Regions from separate parts of the Aequoribacter sp. genome, predicted to be linked through region 1. Evidence: predicted binding sites of a transcription regulator. Region 1 holds the regulator's gene; the other holds the start of a gene.
The links. Region 1 encodes PhoB, which activates phosphate uptake and scavenging genes when phosphate is short. Its sites were predicted from a motif close to TGTCATAAANNTGTAACA; they were not measured.
Positions count from the first base shown of each region.

Region 2: a site for PhoB is predicted at 2,313-2,330, ahead of ACTF5Z_RS00985 (inorganic phosphate transporter). Genes of this name have one in related genera too.

Region 1 covers NZ_CBFHWH010000014.1:11,264-22,974, forward strand. Annotated here, with positions in the region: gene smc (chromosome segregation protein SMC) at 1-455, shown strand, start outside; gene zipA (cell division protein ZipA) at 498-1,469, shown strand; gene ligA (NAD-dependent DNA ligase LigA) at 1,475-3,499, shown strand; gene ACTF5Z_RS04105 (hypothetical protein) at 3,465-4,088, shown strand; gene phoB (phosphate regulon transcriptional regulator PhoB) at 4,186-4,887, shown strand; gene phoR (phosphate regulon sensor histidine kinase PhoR) at 4,893-6,188, shown strand; gene ACTF5Z_RS04120 (PstS family phosphate ABC transporter substrate-binding protein) at 6,205-7,146, shown strand; gene ACTF5Z_RS04125 (ABC transporter permease subunit) at 7,143-9,320, shown strand; gene pstA (phosphate ABC transporter permease PstA) at 9,317-10,639, shown strand; gene pstB (phosphate ABC transporter ATP-binding protein PstB) at 10,653-11,414, shown strand; gene phoU (phosphate signaling complex protein PhoU) at 11,427-11,711, shown strand, end outside.
Region 2 covers NZ_CBFHWH010000002.1:62,118-73,828, forward strand. Annotated here, with positions in the region: gene glnE (bifunctional [glutamate--ammonia ligase]-adenylyl-L-tyrosine phosphorylase/[glutamate--ammonia-ligase] adenylyltransferase) at 1-2,147, opposite strand, end outside; gene ACTF5Z_RS00985 (inorganic phosphate transporter) at 2,407-3,690, shown strand; gene argE (acetylornithine deacetylase) at 3,683-4,840, shown strand; gene argA (amino-acid N-acetyltransferase) at 4,882-6,183, shown strand; gene ilvD (dihydroxy-acid dehydratase) at 6,193-8,037, shown strand; gene ACTF5Z_RS01005 (DUF6279 family lipoprotein) at 8,034-8,885, opposite strand; gene ACTF5Z_RS01010 (threonine ammonia-lyase) at 8,888-9,832, opposite strand; gene leuA (2-isopropylmalate synthase) at 9,865-11,538, opposite strand.

The sequences.
Region 1 (11,711 bases):
CATTCGAAGAGGTGAATGCTGGCTTGCAAGCTTTGTTCCCGAGAGTCTTTGGCGGAGGCTCTGCGCATTTGGAAATGACTGGGGAGGATTTGCTCGATACAGGCATTGCGATTATCGCGAGGCCTCCCGGCAAGAAAAACAGTACGATTCATCTTTTATCGGGTGGTGAGAAAGCGCTGACTGCGATAGCTTTGGTGTTCTCGATCTTTCAGCTCAACCCCGCGCCGTTCTGTATGTTGGATGAGGTCGACGCTCCGCTTGATGACGCTAACGTGGGACGATATGCGCGCATGGTAAAAGAGATGTCCGAGAAAGTGCAGTTCATTTACATTACCCACAACAAAATTTCGATGGAAGTCGCCGATCAACTTCTCGGTGTCACTATGCACGAGCCAGGCGTATCGCGCTTGGTGTCCGTAGACGTTGAAGAAGCAGCAGAGCTTGCAGCCAACTAGCGAAGTAAGGGAGATCAGAGGCCTATGGGCTTGGAATTAGGCATGAGAGAGTGGATGTTGCTTGCGGGCATCGCTCTGGTCGTGGTGATTTTATTGGATGCTATACGCCGAGCGCTCAAACAGCGGGCTGAAAATGAGCGTTTGATGCGTGCGAAAAAAACCGCTCGCCAAGAACCCCATGCTGACTTCGATTGGTTGAAAGAATTGCCCAACGGCGGCGCGCGAGTCGTTTATCGTGCGGATGAAACAGACGACAACGCTACGCAACGGCAAGCGATAGACATTGATGAACTTGTCCCAGACGCAGCGCATAATGAGCTGACTGAAGCGAAAGAAGATCCGGGTCAAGCGGTTGAGCACCGAGAGCCCCCCAGTACCGCTGTTGAAGACCATTCGGAACGAGCGTTAGACCCGGTTATGGAAGAAGCCCTCGAGAGTACCTCAACGGGCAGTGAATCGACCGTCGCAGCAACTCGAGCAACTTCAGCCTCCGCTGGGCAGACCGTAGATTGGCTAGAAACCCTGGACACGGAAGAGGAGCCTGTAGAAGAGGCACAAACTCTAATTGAGGATACACCGCCAGAGCATGTGCTGCTTATCCACCTAAAGGCGGATGAACACAAGCCCTATCAGGGTGACACATTGCTGCAACTGTTATTGGCCTGCGATTTGCGTTTCGGTGATTTGGGTTTTTTTCATCGACACGAGCAGAGCGGTGGACGCGGTCCGATTCAATTCAGTGTAGCGAATCTTCTGAAACCGGGCGTATTTGATATCGATTCAATGAGCACCCTTCAAACGGCGGGGGTCGTATTTTTTATGCGCGTCCCAGGCCCCAAAGATTTACTGACAGCCTATGAAGCGATGCTGGAAACTGCGCGCGCGGTGGTGCAGCATTTAGGCGGCACTCTTCTCGATCATTCCCACAGCGTTTTAACCAAGCAGGCGATCGAGCACGATAAGACGCTGTTGCGCGAGTATGCCAGAAAACAGCTGCTACAAAAGCGTTCGTGAGTCTGATGCCTGTAGATCCAGCCAAGCGTATTGCTGAACTTATTGCTCTAATCGAGCGTTACAGTCGAGAGTATTACGAGCAGGACGCGCCCACAATTTCTGACGCTGAGTACGATCAGCTGTTCCGAGAATTGCAAGCATTAGAAGTTGAAAATCCTCAGTGCGCTCGAAGAGATTCACCGACTCAAAGGGTTGGTGGGAAACCGGCAGAGGGCTTTGCGCCAGTGACGCACGTCATACCAATGCTGTCGCTTGACAACGCTTTTTCCAATGACGAGCTGCTCGATTTCGATCGCAGAGCGCGCGAACGACTCGGGTTGCTTGAGATGGCGACTATCGACTATGTCTGTGAGCCTAAACTCGATGGCATTGCGGTTGCTATCCGTTACGAACGAGGGATGCTCGTTCAGGCAGCGACCCGAGGTGACGGTCAAACGGGTGAGGATATCACCCACAATGTCAAGACCGTTAAAAATATACCGCTACGGTTGCATGGCGCTGACTCGATTGACGTCCTTGAAGTGCGAGGCGAAATTTTTATGCCAAAGCGGGGTTTCACGCGTCTTAATCAACGCGCCGAGGCTCAGGGTGAAAAAACATTTGCTAATCCGCGTAACGCTGCTGCAGGTAGTTTGCGCCAGCTAGATCCCACGATCACAGCCAAAAGGCCGCTCGCGTTTTACTGTTATGGCGTTGGTGTGACCCAAGGTGTGGATATCCCCGATAGCCAGTATGGGTTGCTACGGTGGTACGAATCGCTCGGGCTACCCGTTAACGATGAAGTGCAAGCCGTCTCGGGCATTCAGGCCTGCATTGATTACTACGAGCAACTGTCTCGGCGCCGGAGCGGCTTAGACTACGACATTGATGGTATTGTATACAAAGTGAATTCATTGGCCGAGCAGGCCGAGCTGGGCTTTGTGTCGCGGGCACCACGTTGGGCAATCGCTAGGAAGTTTCCCGCTGAAGAGGCTTTAACGCATTTGCTGGATGTTGAATTTCAGGTGGGTCGAACGGGTGCGATAACACCTGTGGCGAGACTCGAGCCGGTATCGGTGGGCGGTGTCGTCGTCAGTAACGCAACTCTGCATAATGCAGACGAAATCGAACGTCTGCAGGTGGAGATTGGTGACTTAGTGGTCGTTCGGCGCGCTGGTGATGTTATCCCTCAGGTGGCGAGGGCGTTGCCGGAAGAGCGGCGAGGGGAGCTGAGGAAGATTGTTTTTCCCTCGCAATGTCCCGTGTGCGGATCCGCAATCGTGCGCGAAGAGGGTGAGGCGGTACAACGCTGCAGTGGGGCGCTGACGTGCTCTGCACAGCGTAAGGGTGCGATTATTCATTTTGTGTCGCGCAAAGCCATGGATATCGAGGGCTTTGGTGAGAAGTTAGTGGAACAGCTAGTGGACATAGGGCGGTTGAAGGACCCCAGCGATATCTATGGTCTAACTCTCACTGAGCTTGCCGCGTTGCCAAGAATGGGCTCCAAGTCGGCTCAAAATCTCATTGATGCGATAAACCGATCTAAACGGACGACGTTCGCCCGTTTTTTGTATGCGTTGGGCATTCGCGAAGTTGGCGTAACAACGGCCGAGCGGCTGGCGGACTATTTTGGCGAGATTCAGTCGCTATTAGCGGCGTCTGTTGATAATTTGCTGGCTGTGCCGGATGTCGGTCCGATCGTTGCAAGCCACATTCGATCATTCCTAAACTCATCGACTAACTTAGATGTGATCAGCACGCTATTGCAAGCGGGGCTCTCATGGCCTGAGGTAGCGCCGATTGATGTCGACAACGCACCGCTTGTTGGAGAGACTTGGGTGGTAACAGGCAAACTCGAGCAGTTTTCTCGCGAAGAGGCGACCGAGTTGTTGAAATCTTTGGGTGCAAGTGTGGCAGGGAGTGTGTCTAAAAAGACCACAGTGTTGCTTGCAGGCCCTGGGGCAGGGAGTAAGCTCACAAAAGCGCAAGCTTTGGGTGTGGAGGTAATAAACGAAGATGAATTTCTCGCGCGTAAGTCGGCTTGGATTTAGCTTAGCACTTATCGTCATCGCGGGGTGTACGACTGCACCTCCAAGCGATTTGGACAACATTTGCGCTATTTTTGACGAAAAAAAAGGCTGGTACAAGAGCGCAAAAAAATCAGCAAAACGTTGGGATGCGGATATTCCCACTATGATGGCGATTGTCCACCAAGAGTCAAAGTTTGAGGCGAAGGCAAAGCCTCCACGCAAAAAGATTCTTGGCTTTATCCCCGGTTTTCGGCCGTCAAATGCCTACGGTTATTCTCAGGCACTGACGGGTACTTGGGAGCGATATAAACGTGATGCGGGCGCCTACGGCGCCGACCGCGACGAGTTCGATGACGCCATTGATTTTATCGGCTGGTACAACAAGCTGTCGTATAAAGAGAACGGCGTTTCAGCGACCGATGCGAGAGCGCTGTATCTTAATTATCATGAGGGGCAGGGTGGCTACGCGAGAGGAACTTATAAATCTAAATCGTGGCTGGTCGGTGTAGCCAATAAAGTTCACGCTCGCGCTGGGCGGTACAGGACGCAACTGCAAGGGTGCAAGAGTCGTCTCGATGCTGCGAATAAGGGCTGGTTCGACTGGTTTTAACGCAACAGTCATTTTTATTTCACTTTGTCACAGAATTGTCATGCCTTGCACGCGATAATGTTGCAATATTACAGTATCCGCGCAAGGAGTTGTTGCCGTGAAAAATTGTTCAGTATTGGTTGTTGAAGACGAGGTCGCTATCCGGGATATGTTGCGCATGGCCCTAGAAATCGCCGATTTGCGCTGCATAGAAGCCGATAACATCATGGACGCTCACGCAATTATCATTGATCGTCGCCCTGATATTGTCCTGCTGGATTGGATGCTACCAGGTGGCAGCGGTATTGAACTGCTTCGACGGCTCAAACGCGATAAGCTCACTGAAGAAATTCCGGTGATCATGCTAACGGCAAAGACCTCGGAAGACAATGTCATTCAGGGGTTAGACGTCGGCGCGGATGACTATATCACTAAGCCCTTTGCCCCACGTGAGCTCATTGCAAGAATCCGAGCATTGCTACGTCGCAGTGGCGCCATGCCTTCGTCCGAGAGGATTGAGGCGGGCGAGTTGGTCTTAGATATGAGTAGCCATCGTGTGTTCCTCGCGGGTGAGCCGCTCGCGATGGGACCGACTGAATTTAAACTACTGACTTTTTTTATGTCACATCCAGAACGCGCCTATACACGCAGTCAGCTACTCGATCAGGTATGGGGCGGTAATGTCTATGTTGAGGAGCGTACGGTTGATGTCCACATTCGTCGCTTACGTAAAGCGTTGCAAAACGACATGGGTGATTGCAGCCACTTTATTCAGACCGTACGCGGTACGGGTTATCGCTTTTCTCCGCCTGGGATTTAGACCTTATGCGTGCAGTAGGGCGTTGGTACAAAGAACTTCAAACCATTGTTCTGTTGCTACTGATCGCCGCGGCGATTGGTTGGGTGATTGGCGCGACGGCCGAAGCGTTGACGGTCGTATTGCTGTTTTTTGTGTTCGGTTACTTATGGCAGCTCCGCAGGGTACTGCAATGGATTGACCACCCCGAATCTGAGCCTCCTGAGGGCTCGGGTATTTGGGGAATGATGCTGGATCAGATGTACGCAATACAACGCCACAATCGAGATGCGCGATCGCGCCTACAGCATACTGTTGATTACCTTCGTGATTCTTTTCGCTCTTTGCGTGATGGTGCACTCCTCATCGACCAGAAAGGTTTGATCGAGTGGAGTAATAGCTCTGCGGAATACCTATTGGGTTTACGGTATCCGCAAGATAAAGGTCAAAACTTGTTAAGTTTGGTGCGCTATCCTGAGTTTTCGAGTTACATGATCGTGGGTGACTATACTGAACCCCTGACGTTCAGCACCAACGATTTTCCTGCGCGACATCTGCAAGTGGAAGTGAGTTCTTTCGGTATCGGGGATCGTCTTATACTGGTGCGGGACGTCACACAGCTGGTGCAAATAGAACAGACGCGTCAGGACTTTGTCGGCAATGTATCACATGAGCTTCGAACGCCACTTACGGTGATATCGGGTTATCTGGATACGCTGTTATCGCAATCGGAGATGCTGCCCGCGGCGTTGATAAAACCCCTTGAACAGATGGCTCAGCAGTCACAGCGCATGGAAAACTTAGTGCGTGATTTGTTGTGGCTGTCAAAGATTGAGGCGACAGCAACAAAAAAACGAGTGCGTGAGCAGGTGGACTTAGCCGCCCTATGCGGCGAAGTGGTGGAAGATTTGAGGGGAGGGTATCCATCTCGAGCCATCGAGTATCGGTGCGCCGTTCCAAATGCGAAAATTGAGGGAGACTACAGGGAGTTGTTTAGTGCGCTCAGTAATCTGGTTGTCAATGCGCTGAAGTATTCGCCAGAGGGAAAGCCGGTATCCTTAACCTTAAGTGAAACAGACAAAGCGCTCTGCATTGAGGTCTGCGATCAAGGTTTGGGGATTGCGGAGGAACATATTCCGCGTCTTACCGAGCGTTTTTATCGTGTCGATGAATCGCGCTCCTTTGCCGGAGGTGGCACGGGGCTAGGACTTGCGATCGTGAAGCATGTCGCAGCCAGCCACGAGGCGCAACTGAAAATCGAGTCAGAGCTCGGTGCAGGCAGTTGTTTTAGTTTGAGCTTTCATAGAATGAGTCGCGACCTCTGATTTTATGACACGTGCCATGTTCGCTTATCGCAATACTTTCGCTAGCAAGTTCATTGCATTACTGGTCTTAGCTTTGTGCGTCGAGGCTGTTCATGCGGCCAGTCCAGCGGTCAAACTTTCAAGTGTAGGCTCTGATACCTTGGGTGGTGTCATGACTCGCCTGGCGAGGGTTTTTAATCAGCAATACCCCGATGTTGTGATGCAGGTGCAGGCCAATGGTTCAAGTACGGCGCCGCCCGCATTACAAGAAGGCACCGCAAGTCTCGGACCTATGAGTCGGCGCATGTCGCCTGCGGAGAAGCTGAGGTTTCGGCAAGAATACGGCTACGACGTAACCGAGGTTGTTATTGGAGTGGACGCTGTAGCGGTGTTCGTCCACTGGCAGAACCCCTTGGCGCAACTCAGTCTTGAGCAAGTCGATGCGGTCTTCTCGGCGACCCGTCGGTGTGGCGCTGATCAGGCTATCAACTACTGGTCGGAGCTGAGTGCTGAGTCATTCGATAAACAAAAAATCACGACCTTTGGACGCAATTCCGCTTCGGGTACTTACAGCTATTTCCGACAAGTCGCCTTGTGTGGTGGCGATTTCGATACAGGCGTTGGTGAGCAGCCAGGATCGAGTTCAGTGGTTCAGTCCGTCGGCAGCTCGGTTCGCGGCATAGGATACAGTGGTGTGGGGTATCAATCGCCCCTAGTCAAAATCCTTGCAATCAGCGCAGATGAGAATTCTAAAGCCTATATGCCAGAGCCGGAGGCCAGTTTAAAGGGCGATTACCCCTTGGCAAGACCTCTCTACTTGTACGTTAATCAAGCTGCAGCGTCGCCCTTGAGAGGCGCTGAGCGAGACTTTGTTGACCTCGTTCTGTCGGGTCGAGGACAGGAGGTTATTAAACGCTCGGGGTTTATCCCGCTCCCCGAGGACGTGCGCACGAAGATTCGAATAGAGTTGGGCTTATGAAATCTCGCTATACCGACGCTAGATCCGCACTGGCTCCCTCTCGTCGATGGATCGATCGTATTGTTACGGTGGCTGTGACCACTGGAGCAACCTTAGTATTGCTGGCAATCGCCTCTATTTTCCTATTCTTGATTTGGGCGTCTTGGCCGCTATTTTGGGCTGATACTCGCTCAGAGATAATCACTTATAACCTTGATACGCACAGCCCTGTTGTTGCTGCGCTGGGTGAGACCGAGTATCTATCGCAAGACACTGCGTCCGGCGACTTCAAGGTTTTCACGCTCGGCAACCCTGGCGAGCAAAAGTATGAAGATAACCTTGGCAATGTCGTCAGACTTGCGGTAGACGAGCAAAGCGCATCCGTGCTTGTGACGGTAACGAGCGATAGAGTGCTCAGGCTTTACAGTGATTACGACTGGTTTTTAGGCAAATCTTCAGCGCAAAAAGTTCAGCAACCCATCGTCTCCCAGCAACTGGCGGAGCTGCCAGAGGCTATGCGAGTCCAAGCCCAGAACGAGGATGTGTTCCATATTTTGCTGCACTACGAAGATCGAGTTGAGTGGCTCGTCGCTCGATCTGAGCGTGGCCCAGTATCAACGTCGACGCAGGTCATCCTGCAACAACAATTAAGCCTCGACACAGCTCATGAGATTTCCAGCGTTCATTTTATTGGCCAAGGCGCAATGCTTTTATCGGTCGCTGAAGACGGGCGGTATTGGATTTATAAGAGCGATTCAAGCATGATTGCGGGACGATTTTCGGATGTGTCTGAGCTCACATTTGTCAGGGTACTTCGCTCATCTTATGGAATTGCGCTAATCGATAGCAACACATTAGTCCATATCTACGGCATCTCTTTTGATGAACAAGGCCCTGCGCTGAGTCTCTTAGATCAATATCCGCTGACAGATACCGATATAGCTGAGGTGTTCGCGCCACCTTTTGGAGGATTAATTGTCGCAAGCAGTAGCGGAAACCTTGAGTGGCTTGATACGGACTTTCAGAGCCAGCAATATTTCTCGCTACGGGAACCACCGCTGTCACATGCGGCTCAACCCGCTTGGTATATGACTCCTGACGGTGTCATAGTTCGCGCAACGGGCAACGAGCTTATGAGTCTGAAGGTCGATACGCGCGAGCGGAGCTTACGTATTTTAAGTCTGTTTGAACGTCGGATGTACGAGGGTTACGAAAGTCCCCAATACATTTGGCAGAGCATGCCTTTGACGCCTACTGCGGAATCGAAGTTTTCTATCACACCTCTTATACTCGGTACTGTGAAAGCCGCATTTTACAGTCTCTTGTTTGCTGCACCTCTGGCGATAGCTGCGGCAATTTTTACTTCTTACTTTTTGACAGCCGATCTGCGTGCTCGTATCAAGCCTCTGGTCGAGCTATTAGCGGCGATTCCAACCGTGATACTTGGTCTGGTTGCAGGGCTTTGGCTTGCGCCTTGGCTGGAACAAAATTTAGGCTTGATAGTTTCTTTTGTTATAGCGGTTCCGTTGTGCTTGTATCTAGCCTCAAGAATCTGGAGATTGCTGCCAGGTAACCGGACTGAGGCACGTTTGTCGGGCTTTGAATTGCTGTTCAGTGCGGCTGCTATTGCCTTTGCACTCCTAATTGCCAGCGCTCTTTCGGAATTTACAGCGAGCGGCACGTCACACAGTTTGGTGTCGTATTTAGCCCATAACTGGGGCATTGAATACGAGCAACGTAACGCCATTGTGGTCGGCCTAGTCATGGGTTTTGCCGTCATTCCAACGATCTACTCGATTGCAGAAGATGCCTTGGCGGCGGTGCCACCCTACTTACGTGAGGGCGCGCTCGCGATGGGTGCTAGTGAGTGGCAGGCGGCAAAATCGGTTGTATTACCGACAGCGGCGCCCGGTATCATTTCAGCAGTGATGATGGGTTTTGCAAGGGCGGTTGGTGAAACGATGATTGTACTTATGGCGACGGGAAATACCGCCACCATGGATCCCAGTCTCTTCACGGGCTTGCGGACCTTGTCGGCCACCTTAGCCCTTGAAATGCCCGAGGTTGTGCCCGACTCAGTACATTTTCACGTGCTTATGTTTATCGCCTTGTTGCTTTTCCTGTTCACCTTCGTGCTGAATTCAGTTGCCGAGTGGGTTCGAGTCAGGCTGCGCGAACGAGTTGCGCAATTATGACAAGTCCGCTTGCCAGGCAAAGGTCTCTATGGCGTTTTGATGATGCCGTGATGTTCTTCTGCGCGGGAGCTTTAGTTCTGGCACTGTCGGGTTTGGGCGTTATGCTCGCTTTGCTATTGCAGCAAGCCAAGCCCCAATGGTGGCCGATGCCCATCTATCAATGGACCTATACGGCGACCGACACTGCTGTGCTGGGGCTACCGATTTACCGCGACGACTCCGCGCTACTTGTCGATCAAGGCGCGCTAGAGCCGGCTGAGGGCCGGCTGATACGGTTAGATCGAAAGGGCCGAGATGTTGTTAGAAGTAAGCCCGAATCGGCAATCCTGTTGCAACACAAGATAGAAGGCAGGATTCTGGGCCATTATAAGTCACTCGATGTTGATACGCTGGAACTTGCGACTCGCCATGGCGAATCTTATCGCTATGCTTTGAGTGATTTGGACTACTGGTACTTGCCTAACCAGCTTTCTAGCATTGAGCAGTGGTCCATCGCTTCGAAAAATGTACTACGGTTCCTGACGCAAGGACTTGAGCCGAACTCAGAGGCAGGTGGCGTTTATCCCGCTGTTGTCGGTACGGTGGTTATGGTATTTCTCATGACGGTTTTTGTCATGCCTTTGGGGGTCTTGGCCGCGGTGTATTTACATGAATACGCGGGTGACGGCTATTTAACCCGATTGATTCGTACAGGGGTTCACAACTTGGCGGCCATCCCCAGTGTTATCTACGGCGTGTTCGGTCTGGGTTTGTTCGTTTACGGGGTAGGCGGCGAGTTAGATCGTCTCTTTTATAACGAATCCTTGCCGGCTCCAACCTTTGGTGAGCCTGGATTGCTGTGGGCCTCACTGACTTTAGCTCTACTGACTTTACCTGTGGTGATTGTCGCGACCGAGGAGGGGATCTCGCGCATTCCTAGGTCGATCGTGGAAGCAAGCTTTGCTTTGGGTGCCACACGTGCAGAAACCCTTATCAGGTTGGTGCTGCCGTTGACCGCACCAGCAATGATGACGGGCTTAATTCTCGCTATTGCCCGAGCAGCGGGCGAGGTTGCGCCATTGATGCTAGTCGGTGTAGTCGAGTATGCGCCGACGTTGCCGCTCAAGTCCGAGTTTCCATTCTTGGCTTTGGATCAAAAATTCATGCACTTGGGGCACCAGATATACGACCTGGGATTCCAAAGTCTTGATAGTAGCTTGGTGCAGGCGAGGGTCTATGCGACGGCTGTTGTGTTATTCGCGATAGTGGTTGCACTCAATGCGCTGGCGGTTGCTTTGAGAAATCGATTAAACCGTCGTTATCAGAATTTACTGCGTTAATGTAAGGAATGTCATGAGTCAACCGATCATAGAGATCAAAGATTTAGCGCTAAGTTACGGACCCGGGCGAGCCGTTCTGAATAATGTGCAGCTCTCTCTGGAACGAAACGCAGTGACAGCCATTATTGGGGCGTCTGGTAGTGGCAAATCCAGTTTACTACGCTGTCTGAATCGTTTAGTTGAATTGACCCCTAAAGTGCGAATTACGGGGGATATTTTGTTTGAGGGTGAGTCTATTTTTGGGGCTCGGATAGATCCCACCGTCCTACGTCAGCGTATCGGAATGGTGTTTCAAAAGCCGAATCCTTTTCCGATGTCGATCTTCGAGAACGTGGCCTATGGCCTGCGCTTGTTGGGTGAGAAATCGCCACGCGTTCTGCAAGAGAAAGTCGAGCAAGCGCTGATTGCCGCGGCCTTATGGGATGAAGTGCGGGATAGGTTGGACGTGCAGGCAGCGGTGCTGTCGGGCGGACAGCAGCAACGTTTGGTGATAGCTCGCGCTATCGCCGTTGAGCCAGAAGTACTATTGCTTGACGAGCCCGCTTCCTCACTCGATCCAATTTCAACGCTGCGTATCGAAGAGTTGATTTACCGTCTAAAGCAAAATTTCACCATTGTCGTTGTGACGCACAACATGCAGCAGGCGGCCAGAGTGTCGGACTGGGCTGCATTCATGCACGACGGCACAATTGTCGAGTACGACAATACCACGACATTGTTTACGAACCCTCGAGAGGTTCGTACAGAAGACTATATAACCGGCCGATTCGGTTAATTGGAGCACTCCATGCTAGGATATGATCATCAGAAGCAACATATTTCCGGACAGTTCAACAGCGAGTTAGAAACGCTTAAAAGTGATATACTCGCCATGGGCGGGTTGGTGGAAGCTCAACTCACACTCGCGATGGCGGCATTGCTGGAAAAAAACAGTGCGAAAGCGTTGGAAGTCATTGCTAACGATAAGTTAGTGAACGAGCTTGAACGCCAGATTGATCAAGAGTGCGCGAGGATTTTGGCACGACGACAGCCTGCCGCGAGTGACCTGCGGTTGGTCCTAGCGGTACTGAAA
Region 2 (11,711 bases), on a different contig from region 1:
GTATAGAACCTCGCGCAATCGATGGGCTTGTCGCCATCGGTCATGCCCTGAGCGGGCGCGTCGTACAAAAACACCAAATCTAAATCGGACGAGTAGTTAAGCTCTAAACCGCCGAGCTTGCCATACGCGACAACACAAAAGCCTGTGCCTTCGGTCAGATGGCAGGGTTTGCCGTGTTTGTTGGTCAAATCTGTCCACGCCACGTTGACAGTCCATTCCAGAATGACTTCGGCGATAAAGGTCAGCTTATCGCTCACTTTCATCAAAGGTAAAAAACCACCGATTTCGCTGGCGGCCACGCGCAAGACCTGAGCAGCCTTGAAGTAGCGCAGCGCGTCCATTTGCGCCTCTAAATCATCCATGGGTATGGCGCGCATCTGCAGGGCTAAATCGCGCTCCAATACGTGCTTATCGGGCGCTTGATATAAGTGCTCTAGATCAAGCAACTCATCTAGCAGCGCGGGACGCAGTGACAACTGCTTCGCAATCCATGGGCTTGCAGCGCACAAGCGCACCAACTCATTGAGCGCACCGGGATTTTCAATCAGTAGCAGCAAATAAGCGCTGCGTCGCAGTACTGCCTCGACCATTGGGACAAGGCGCACCACTGTGTCTGATGCGTTGGACTGCCGCGCGCAGGCTTCCAACAGTTTTGGCATAGCAAGGTCAAGTCGCCGTCGAGGCTCTACCTGCAGAGTGCGCACGATGGCTGATTGCGTTAGACGCTCTAGGGCCGCGCTGACAGCAGCGGGGTCGTCGAAACCCAACGCAGCAATTTGTTCAAGATCTAAATCATCCCAAAACCAAGTCCGCTTGCTGCTCTCATCTTCTTCATTGGCAGGTGCAATCAGGTCGATAAAATGCCGACTCACCCTGGATCGATGCGCGTTTAGTGCAACAAGGTAATCCTCAAACGCCTGAAAACCCATGATTCGGCTCAGACTTGCTTGAGCGTCGGGGTCTTCGGGCAAGCGCTGTGTTTGCCGATCTTGATAGCCCTGAATGGCATGCTCAGAGTCACGCAAAAACCAGTAAGCGTCGCGAAGCTCACTTACCGCGTCAGCGGGTAGGCAACCCAATTGCTCGCTTGCGCTGAGGGCATCCATTAGACCTCTGCAGCGCAGGGGTGCGTCGCGACCGCCGCGAATCAGCTGAAAACATTGGCCAATGAACTCGACCTCGCGAATACCACCAGGACCCAGTTTTACGTCGTTTTGCAAACCCTTGCGAATCACCTGCTCGGAAATCATCCGCTTCATCTCGCGCAGGGATTCAATCACGCTAAAGTCGACGTAGCGGCGAAACACAAAAGGACGAAGCATAGATTCTAAGTAGGCAACATCTGCTGCATCACCCGTTAGAGCGCGCGCCTTGATCATGGCATAGCGCTCCCAATCTCGCCCCTGATCTTGATAGTACGCCTCGAACGCCGAGAAATTCATGACCAAGGGCCCACTGTCTCCATAAGGCCTCAGGCGCATATCGACTCGAAAAACAAAGCCGTCGACGGTGACCTTATCGAGCAGAGTGATGACGCGCTGCCCGACTTTAATAAAGTACTCTTGGTTAGAGACACTTTTGCGACCGCCCTCAGTCTGACCGCTTTGTGGATAAACAAAGATGAGATCAATATCCGATGACAGATTGAGCTCGCAAGCGCCGAGCTTGCCCATGGCTAAAGTCACTAATTTCTGCACATTGCCTGAGTCGGCACCGATCGGTTGGCCAAAACGTTCGCGCAACTCTTGCCCGGCGCAAGCGACAGCAGTGTGAATGCAGAATTCGGCTAGCAACGAGACTTGTTGCACCGTCTCTTGAGCCCTGCATTGGCGTGAGAAGTCACGCCAAATCAGTCGCATCATAACGCGGTTGCGCAACTTGCGCAGCTGCGCATCGATGTCGAATCCCTGTTGTTTAAGATCCTCTAATAGCCCTTCCAAGTCTTGCCAAACTAATGGTTTTGACCAACGAGTTCGCGCAAAATCCGTCTCGACCCACGCCCAATGCTGACTCACCGTCGTCAACAAATACGGACTGCAGGCTAGGGCTTGACGCCACGCTTCGAGCTCAAAATCTCGCAGGGCTTTGCCGCTGGCGGCGCAACTTTGATCCACGAGTGTCAGCAAGTTGTGAAGCGTATTGTCCATCGAAAAGTCCGTTAAAGAGCTGTAGCTCTATGCTATGCCCTGACTCTGAAATGAGCCACCGATTTTAAACTAATCTTATTTGAGTGTGACACAGCGCAAGGCATTGCCTATACTGCGGCTAATTTTTGGGAAAGCGGAAAGAAGTTCGCTGCAAACCTGTCACACTGTAACAATAATGTCATATAACAGCAGGTAAAATTCAACCATCAGTCATCGCTCACGTGCCGAGCACCTAAATCAAACGAAAAGAGGAAACTCCGTGGAAATTATTCAAAATTACGGCTCAATGCTGCTGATTATTGCGTGCGTCTTCGGTTTCTTTATGGCCTGGGGTATTGGCGCGAACGATGTGGCTAATGCGATGGGCACCTCCGTGGGCTCTAAAGCCATTACCCTGACGCAAGCAATACTGATCGCGATGATTTTCGAGTTTGCGGGTGCTTACTTAGCGGGTGGTGCCGTCACGGATACCATCCGTAAAGGCATCATTGACCCCGCCGCCTTCGAGGGGCAAAGCCATCTGCTGGTCTATGGGATGATGTCAGCATTACTTGCGGCCGGAACGTGGCTACTGATCGCCAGCATTAAAGGATGGCCGGTATCCACAACGCACTCTATTGTAGGTGCTATCGTTGGGTTTGCTGCGGTCGGCATTTCAATGGACTCGGTAGCGTGGCCAAAGATCGGCACAATTGTCGCAAGCTGGGTCGTCTCACCGCTGGTCGCAGGCACAATTTCGTACTTGCTGTTCACCAGCGTTCGAGCATTGATACTCGACCGTGACGACGCGTTTCACCGCGCCAAAAAATACGTGCCCTTTTACATGTTCCTAGTGGGCTTCATGATCGCTATGGTGACCCTGACCAAAGGCCTGAAACACGTTGGCATCAAAGTGGACATGGGGTTCTCTAGCAGCTTCGCTAACGCGCTGCCCGTCGCCGCGTTGATTGGAATTATTGTGGCTCTGATCGGAGCACAAATGTTAAACCGCATTCACCGCAAAAATAGCCAAGCCGAAGCAACATCGGCAGATATCGAGCGAATCTTCGCCGTGCTAATGGTATTCACCGCATGCTCCATGGCCTTTGCTCATGGCTCTAACGATGTCGCCAACGCAGTGGGCCCACTGGCTGCAATCGCTGGTATCGTTCAATCAGGCGGTGAAATCGCAACCAAGTCGGCGATGCCTTGGTGGATTTTGCTAACCGGTGCAGTCGGTATTGTGATCGGCCTTGCGACCTATGGCTGGCGCGTCATCCAGACAATCGGTAAAAAAATTACCGAACTCACTCCCAGCCGTGGTTTTGCCGCCGAATTGGGCGCAGCGACCACTGTGGTGTTTGCATCAGCGACAGGCCTTCCTATCTCGACGACTCACACTTTGGTGGGCGCGGTATTAGGCGTCGGTTTGGCGCGCGGCATTGGGGCAATTGATTTGCGTGTGGTGGGCTCGATCTTCGCTTCTTGGATCGTCACTCTACCCGCCGGTGCGTTACTATCTATAGTGTTCTTTTTCTTCTTCAAAGGGCTGTTTGGTGGCTAAAGCGTGTGCTGATCACCATCTTATTACCCATCAACTCAAAGAGCTGATCGCGACTTCCTCGGTCAGCTCTACCGATCCTTCTTGGGATCAAGGCAACCTGCCAGTCATCGAACGCCTGGCCGACTTTGCGCAAGCGGCTGGGTTTTCTACTGAAATTCAGATAGTAGACGCCGAGGCCGGCAAAGCAAACTTAATTGCAACCAAGGGCTCTGGCACTGGCGGTTTAGTGCTTGCTGGGCACAGCGACACCGTGCCTTTCGATGAGGGCCGCTGGCAAACCAACCCGCTGCAAGTTCATGAGCAAGACCAACGCTTTTATGGCTTGGGCACCAGTGATATGAAGGGCTTTTTCCCGCTGGCCTTGGCAGCAGCGACACAGTTCGACAGCTCGAGCTTGAGCGCGCCTCTCACACTGATTGCCACAGCCGATGAAGAAAGTACTATGAACGGCGCCAAAGCTCTGCTGAAGTCGCAAATACACCAAGCTGACGGCGTAATTATCGGAGAACCCACAAACCTAAAACCAATTCGTATGCACAAAGGCATGCTCATGAGTCGTATCGTTGTACACGGTCACTCAGGGCACTCGTCCAACCCCGCACTTGGCAACAATGCCATAGACGGCATGCATCGCTTAATCACCGGTCTGATGGCCTTGCGCTTAGAGCTGCAGGCCGAGCAAAACTTGGCCTTTGAAGTTCCGTACACCACCCTCAACCTGGGGCATATTCAGGGCGGCGACTCACCCAACCGTATTTGCGCGCACAGCGAGCTCCAGTTCGACTTACGGATAATTCCTGGCCTAAAAACCGATTTAATTACGGCAAGGATCCAATCGCTGTGCCAGCAAGAAAGCGAGCTCTCGGGTTTGAACGTCCTTTGGGAACCTCTTATGGATCCAGTGCCGCCTTTTGAAGAAGGTGCAGACTCTGCCCTCGTCCGCCTAGCAGAATCACTAACGGACGCGAAAGCCGCCAGCGCCTTATTTGCGACCGAAGCGGGTTTTTTTAAAGCGCTGGGCGCACAAGCCATAGTGATGGGCCCAGGCTCGATTGACTTAGCTCATCAACCCAACGAATACCTAGCGTTCGACCAGATTAACCCCTGCATTACCTTGCTAAGCAACGCCATTAAGCACTATTGCCTGTAAGCATGCTGTACGAACGCTACGGTTCGTACGATAATGCACACATGCCAACACAATCGCACATTCAGTGGTTTAGAAACACCACACCCTACATCAACGCGCACAGAGGAAAAACCTTTGTGGTGGCGCTGTCGGGCGAATGTTTGGCAAGCGATCACCTCACCACTATTTTGCAAGATCTGGTGCTGCTCAACAGCTTAGGCGTACGAGTTGTCATTGCCTTTGGGGCCCGACCCCAGGTTAATCAAACCCTACAAAAGGAAGGTCGATCGAGTTTATTCGAGCAAGACTTGCGCATTACCGATTCCCCGGATTTAGAACTGATTAAACACACCGTAGGTAGTTTGCGCCATGAACTCGAAGCCAAGCTGTCTATGGGCTTACCAAACTCTCCCATGCAAGGGGCCAAAGTTCGGGTTTGCTCGGGCAATTTTGTGATGGCACAACCCGTAGGCGTGCTTAACGGCACCGATTATTTGCACACCGGCAAGGTCCGACGTATCGATGTGGCCGGCATTACGCGCCAGCTCAATGATAGCAACTTAGTGTTGCTGCCTCCTCTAGGTTACTCGCCCACCGGAGAGTCTTTTAATTTGTCGCTTGAAGACGTAGCCGTTCGCGTTGCGACTGACTGCCGTGCCGATAAGTTGATTTGGCTGATGTCACCCGATGCCATTCACGATAGTGGCAGTCAGTTCGTTCGTCAGCTTGCGGTATCAGAGCTTGACGACTGCGATGTCAGCAAGGAATATCGAGTACTTTTAGATGCGTCAAAGCGAGCCTGCGCGGGCGGCGTAGAACGCTGTCACATCATCGGCTTTGAACAAGAAGGCGCCTTACTGAACGAACTTTTCACCCATGACGGTGCGGGCACTTTGGTCAGCCGAAATTTATTCGAGCAATGCCGACAAGCCAATATCGATGACGTTGGGGGCATATTAGAGCTGTTGCAGCCGCTCGAGGCAGAAGGCGTATTGGTTAAGCGGTCGCGTGAGTTACTCGAAACCGAAATCGCGCAATTCACGGTGCTTGAACGCGATGGTCGTGTCATTGCCTGTGCCGCACTTTACGTCTACCCTGATGCCAGTACCGCTGAAGTCGCCTGCATTGTGTGTCACCCTGATTACCGCGGCAGTGATCGCGGCCAGCGACTGTTAGACGCCCTAGAGAAAGAAGCTCAAAAACAAAGACTCGATAGCGTGTTTGTGTTGACAACACAGACGGCGCATTGGTTTATCGAGCAGGGTTTTCGCGAGCAAGACCGCTTTAGCCTACCGCAACCCAAGCAAGCACTTTATAACCTGCAAAGAAATTCCAAAGTTTTTGTAAAACCACTCGCTGTATGAGGATTGACTATGCCTGTCTACCGATCTAGCACCAGTACCCAAGGCCGCAATATGGCCGGCGCCCGCGCACTTTGGCGCGCCACGGGTATGAAAGATGAAGATTTCCAGAAGCCCATTATCGCGGTGGTCAACTCCTTTACCCAGTTTGTACCCGGACACGTACACCTTAAAGATCTTGGGCAATTAGTCGCTCGCGAGATCGAAGCCGCAGGCGGTGTGGCTAAAGAATTTAATACGATCGCAGTAGACGATGGTATTGCCATGGGTCACGACGGCATGCTGTACAGCTTGCCCTCTCGCGACGTGATCACCGACTCGGTCGAATACATGGTTAATGCGCACTGCGCCGACGCCATGGTGTGTATTTCCAACTGCGATAAAATTACACCGGGAATGCTAAACGCTGCCATGCGATTAAATATTCCTGTAGTGTTCGTGTCGGGTGGCCCAATGGAAGCGGGCAAAACCAAACTGTCGGAGAACAAGCTCGATCTGGTCGATGCCATGGTGATCGCCGCTGACAGCTCGGCAAGCGACGAAAAAGTCGCCGAGTACGAGCGCTCAGCGTGCCCCACCTGCGGCTCTTGCTCGGGTATGTTTACCGCCAACTCTATGAACTGTCTGACTGAGGCCTTAGGCCTTAGCCTGCCCGGTAACGGCTCTTTGTTAGCAACCCATGCAGATAGAGAACAATTGTTTCTGCGCGCAGGCCGGCTAATTGTCGATATTACCAAGCGCCACTACGAGGGCAATGAGGCTGACTTATTACCACGCGATATCGCCAATTTTGCCGCATTTGAAAACGCCATGAGCCTAGATATCGCCATGGGCGGGTCTACCAATACCATCCTGCATTTATTGGCGGCGGCACAAGAAGCCGAGCTCGATTTCAATATGGGGCACATCGACGAACTGTCCCGACGAGTACCCCAGCTCTGTAAAGTCGCACCCAATACGCCGCTGTATCACATGGAAGATGTGCATCGCGCCGGGGGCGTTTACGGCATCCTTGGCGAATTGCAGCGCGCAGGCTTATTACATGATCAATGCGCCACCGTGCACAGCCCAAGCCTAGCCCAGGCGCTAGCAGAGTGGGATATTATGCAGACCGACTCCGAGGCGGTAAAAACCTTCTTCAAGGCAGGTCCTGCAGGCATTCCCACTCAAACTGCATTTAGCCAAGACACTCGCTGGACGAGCCTTGATGCCGACCGTGATAACGGCTGTATCCGTCGCATCGAAAGTGCCTTCTCATTAGAAGGCGGTCTTGCCGTACTGACAGGCAATATTGCTAAAGACGGCTGTGTGGTTAAGACATCCGGCGTCGATGAAAGCATCTTGGTATTCTCGGGTCCAGCCTTTGTGTGCGAGTCACAGGATGCCGCCGTAGACGCCATCTTAAACGACGAAGTCAAAGCCGGCGATGTTGTGGTCATTCGCTACGAGGGACCTCGCGGCGGTCCCGGTATGCAAGAAATGCTGTATCCAACCAGTTACTTAAAATCGAAAGGCTTGGGTAAGGTATGCGCGCTGCTAACCGATGGGCGGTTTTCAGGCGGGACTTCAGGACTATCGATTGGCCACGTATCGCCAGAAGCTGCCTCGGGTGGAGCCATTGCTCTCATCGAGCCAGGCGACATCGTCGACATTAATATCCCGGAACGCTCTATCAACCTGCGTGTCGACGAAGCGACGATCGCCGAACGGCGCGCAGCGATGGACGCCAAAGCCAACGGTTGGCAGCCAGCGCAAGAGCGCCCTCGTATGGTCAGCACTGCATTAAAGGTTTACGCGTCGATGGTGACCAGCGCAGACAAAGGCGCCGTACGAGATCTCAGCAAGATCAACGGTTAGGCCTCAGGCTCATCGACAATCAAAGTCGCCAGATCATCACGTAAGTTAGTCAGCTTGCTGATTAGCTTACGGTTTTGCTTGTCAGTGCGGGCGTTTAGCACATCCACCATAGCCCGCATAATCACCTCGGTGTTGTGCACATACTCGGCGGCTGGTGCTCGCTCTGAACGGGTGAGAAACGCCAACAGGCTTGCCTCAGCGTCTAGACCTGGGTTAGTGACAAGCGCGTAAAATCCATCAAACCACTCTTTGCGTCGCGCCAGCCAGACCGAGTCATAACGAATCATCTTTTGTGCGGCCGCGTTAATGTCGGTCTTTTGGGTTTTTGTTAGCCTACCTAAATAGTCCGACAGGTTATCTTCTAAATTATCGATCGCATCCTGGCGATAACGTTCGTCGTTACGGTCGACATACTTGCTCTCAAGTTCGGCTTGCTTTTTATCAAGAGCCTGACGGAGCTCCTGGTGCTGAGCCGCCGAGAGGCTTGGTATCAAACCCGCCAGCGAACGCACCGCTTGAAGCTGTAGTGCCTCGCTATACGTGTCAGCTTCTGCTTGCCAGATGGCCATGTCTTCCACTCTGAGCGGGGTCGATGAGTCCAACCGCACAATCAAACGATCGAGCAAATCGACGTACTTCGGCAGCTCCTCGGTTTGATGCCAATCAAGGAGCTCATTCAAAGCTTCGTCAAACTGAGATTGCTGCTGTTTATCCAGTGTTAGATAGTCGTCAACAGCCCAGTTAATCAGGGTTGGTATGCGGTGATAGAAGAATGAGGTGCGGCTGCAAGCGCTCGTTGCCAGCACGGTAATAATGAGTACAACCAGTAAGCGAACCATTCTGTGCATAGCTATAACCAAACAGGATGTTCTAAGTCGACATTACCCCCCGAGATGACAATGCCAACTTGCTGCTTAGCAAATCGGCTAGGTTCAGCCATAACGGCCGCCAAACCAACAATTCCCGAGGGCTCCACCAACGCTTTCGCGCGCGCCATAAACACCTTCATGGCCGCAATAATTTGCGCATCCGTGACCGTGACAATGTCATCCGTGTAATCGCGAATCAAAGCAAAATTTAGCGTTCCTAAGGTTGTACGCAAACCATCTGCGATTGTATCAGGCTGATGTTGCCGCACATGCTGTCCAGTAAGGAACGAACGTTTCGCGTCATCTGCGCCCAAGGGCTCAACCCCTATGACCTTGATATCGGGTCGCAAGGCTTTTACCGCCAGACTGACACCCGCCAGCATGCCACCTCCGCCGACCGGCACTAAAATCGCATTTAAGTTAGGGTTTTGTTCGAGCATCTCAAGCGCCAAGGTGCCTTGGCCTGCGATGATATCGGGGTGATCATAAGGCGGAACAAATACCGCGCCCGTGCGCTCGACACATGCCTTAAGGGCGGCTTCTCGTGCTGCCAGTGTGGCTTCGCAGTCGATAACTGTAGCACCATACGCCAGAGTCGCCTGGCGTTTTGGCGCAGGCGCATTCGAGGGCATAACCACAAAAGCTTGCGCCCCGAACCGGCGCGCAGCCAAAGCCAACGCGGCGCCATGGTTACCTGATGAGTGCGTGGCGACACCGCGCGCAAGCTGTTCGGGGGTCAACTGCGTCAGAGCATGATGGGCGCCTCTGGCTTTAAAGGCGCCACATTTTTGCTTGTTTTCAGATTTGAACCAAAGCTCTGCGCCGCTAAGGTCATTCAAACTTTGATGCCGCTCGAGCGGGGTTCGGTGCACATAACTCTTGATCCGCTCCAAAGCTGTTTGCACATCTTGCAAGCTGACGCTCATACCCCGACCTCGGCGATGTCTGTAATGCGAATCTACGCGGCGGCTTTGGTAGCAACGGCGCTGCGGCTGAGTGCGCGCAAAATACCGTCAAGCGATGCTTGTATAATGTCCTCACTTTGCCCGACACCACAGACGCGCTCGCCATCAACATTAAGCTGTATGTAACATACCGCTTCGGCCTCTGCGCTTTGGCTCAACGCATGTTCACTGTATTCAACCACGACAATTTTAGAACCGGTCAGGGTCTCTAGGGCATTCACAAAGGCCGCAACCACACCGTTGCCCGCACCTTCTACGTGGACTGCACCCGTGCTGGTTGTTAAGTCAGCCGACAAGCTATCTGCCCCATCAGTTCGGTTTACCTTGTAATCACCCAAATTATATTGCCGCTCTTGCGGAAAGTAGGTGCTTACAAACAGTTCTTTAATCGTTGTTGGATTGACTTCTTTCTCAGATTCTTCAGCAAACTTTTGAACCACGGGGCTAAAATCAATCTGGAGCCAACGTGGTAGCTGGTAGCCGTACTCTTGCTCTAGCACATAGGCAATACCGCCTTTACCGGACTGGCTGTTAATGCGAATAACCTCTTGGTAAGAGCGGCCAATGTCGGCCGGATCAATGGGCAGATAGGCCACTTCCCAAATCGAGTCTTCGTCGCGGCGCGACAAACACTTTTTGATCGCATCTTGGTGACTGCCAGAAAACGCTGTAAAGACTAATTCGCCGGCATAAGGGTGGCGCGGATGCACCGGTAAGTGCGTGGCGCTTTTGTAGACTTCAATGATCTCATCCATATGCTCAAAGTCGAGCATCGGATCGACACCTTGGCTGTACATATTCATGGCCATGGTCAGGATATCCATGTTACCGGTACGCTCACCATTGCCAAAAAGGGTGCCCTCTACCCGATCGGCGCCCGCAAGCACGGCAAGCTCAGACGCAGCAACAGCACAACCGCGGTCATTATGAGTGTGGACCGAGACCAAAATACTGTCGCGGTTTTGCACGTGCTGGCAGAACCATTCTATTTGGTCAGCGTATACGTTAGGCGTGCTCATCTCTACCGTAGCGGGCAAGTTCACAATAACTGGCGATTGTGGCGTAGGCTGCCAAACGGCGTTGACCGCATCCACAACCTCTACCGCGAAATCAAGCTCGGTGCCCGTGAAGCTTTCAGGCGAGTATTCAAATACCCACTCTGTATCTGGATACTGAGCCGCTGCGTCGGCGACCATTTTGGCGCCTTCCTGGGCGATTTTAATGATGCCCTGACGATCTAAGCCAAACACATAGTCGCGCTGAACGGTAGAAGTCGAGTTGTACAAGTGCACCACTGCACGACGCACACCTTTCAAGGCCTCGAAAGTTTTTGCGATCAACTCTGGGCGCGCTTGTGTCAATACTTGGATAGTCACATCTTCGGGGATACGCCCCTCATCGATTAACTTGCGGCAAAAATCGTAGTCTAATGACGAGGCCGAGGGAAAACCGATCTCGATTTCTTTAAAGCCCACCTTAATCAACAAATCCCACAAGTCGAGCTTTTGCTGAGGTGTCATAGGCTCGATCAAGGCTTGGTTGCCATCACGAAGATCCACACTGCACCACAAAGGCGCTTTGGAGATGGTTTTATCGGGCCATGTGCGATTAACCATCTGTACCGGTTTAAACGCAGGGTATTTTCTAAAGTTAAATCGTTCTGACATCGTTAATCCTTGGTGGACCTTTTAGGTCGCTGTTACCTCTATTGCTCATAGTCTAGGCGATTTGCGCTAGTGATTTCCTTCAAATTGCGCACTAATTCACGTTTTAGAGTCATCTAATCTCTATAAAACCGCTTGTAATTAGTTACAATCTCTACTTAGGCATTTAAAGGTAG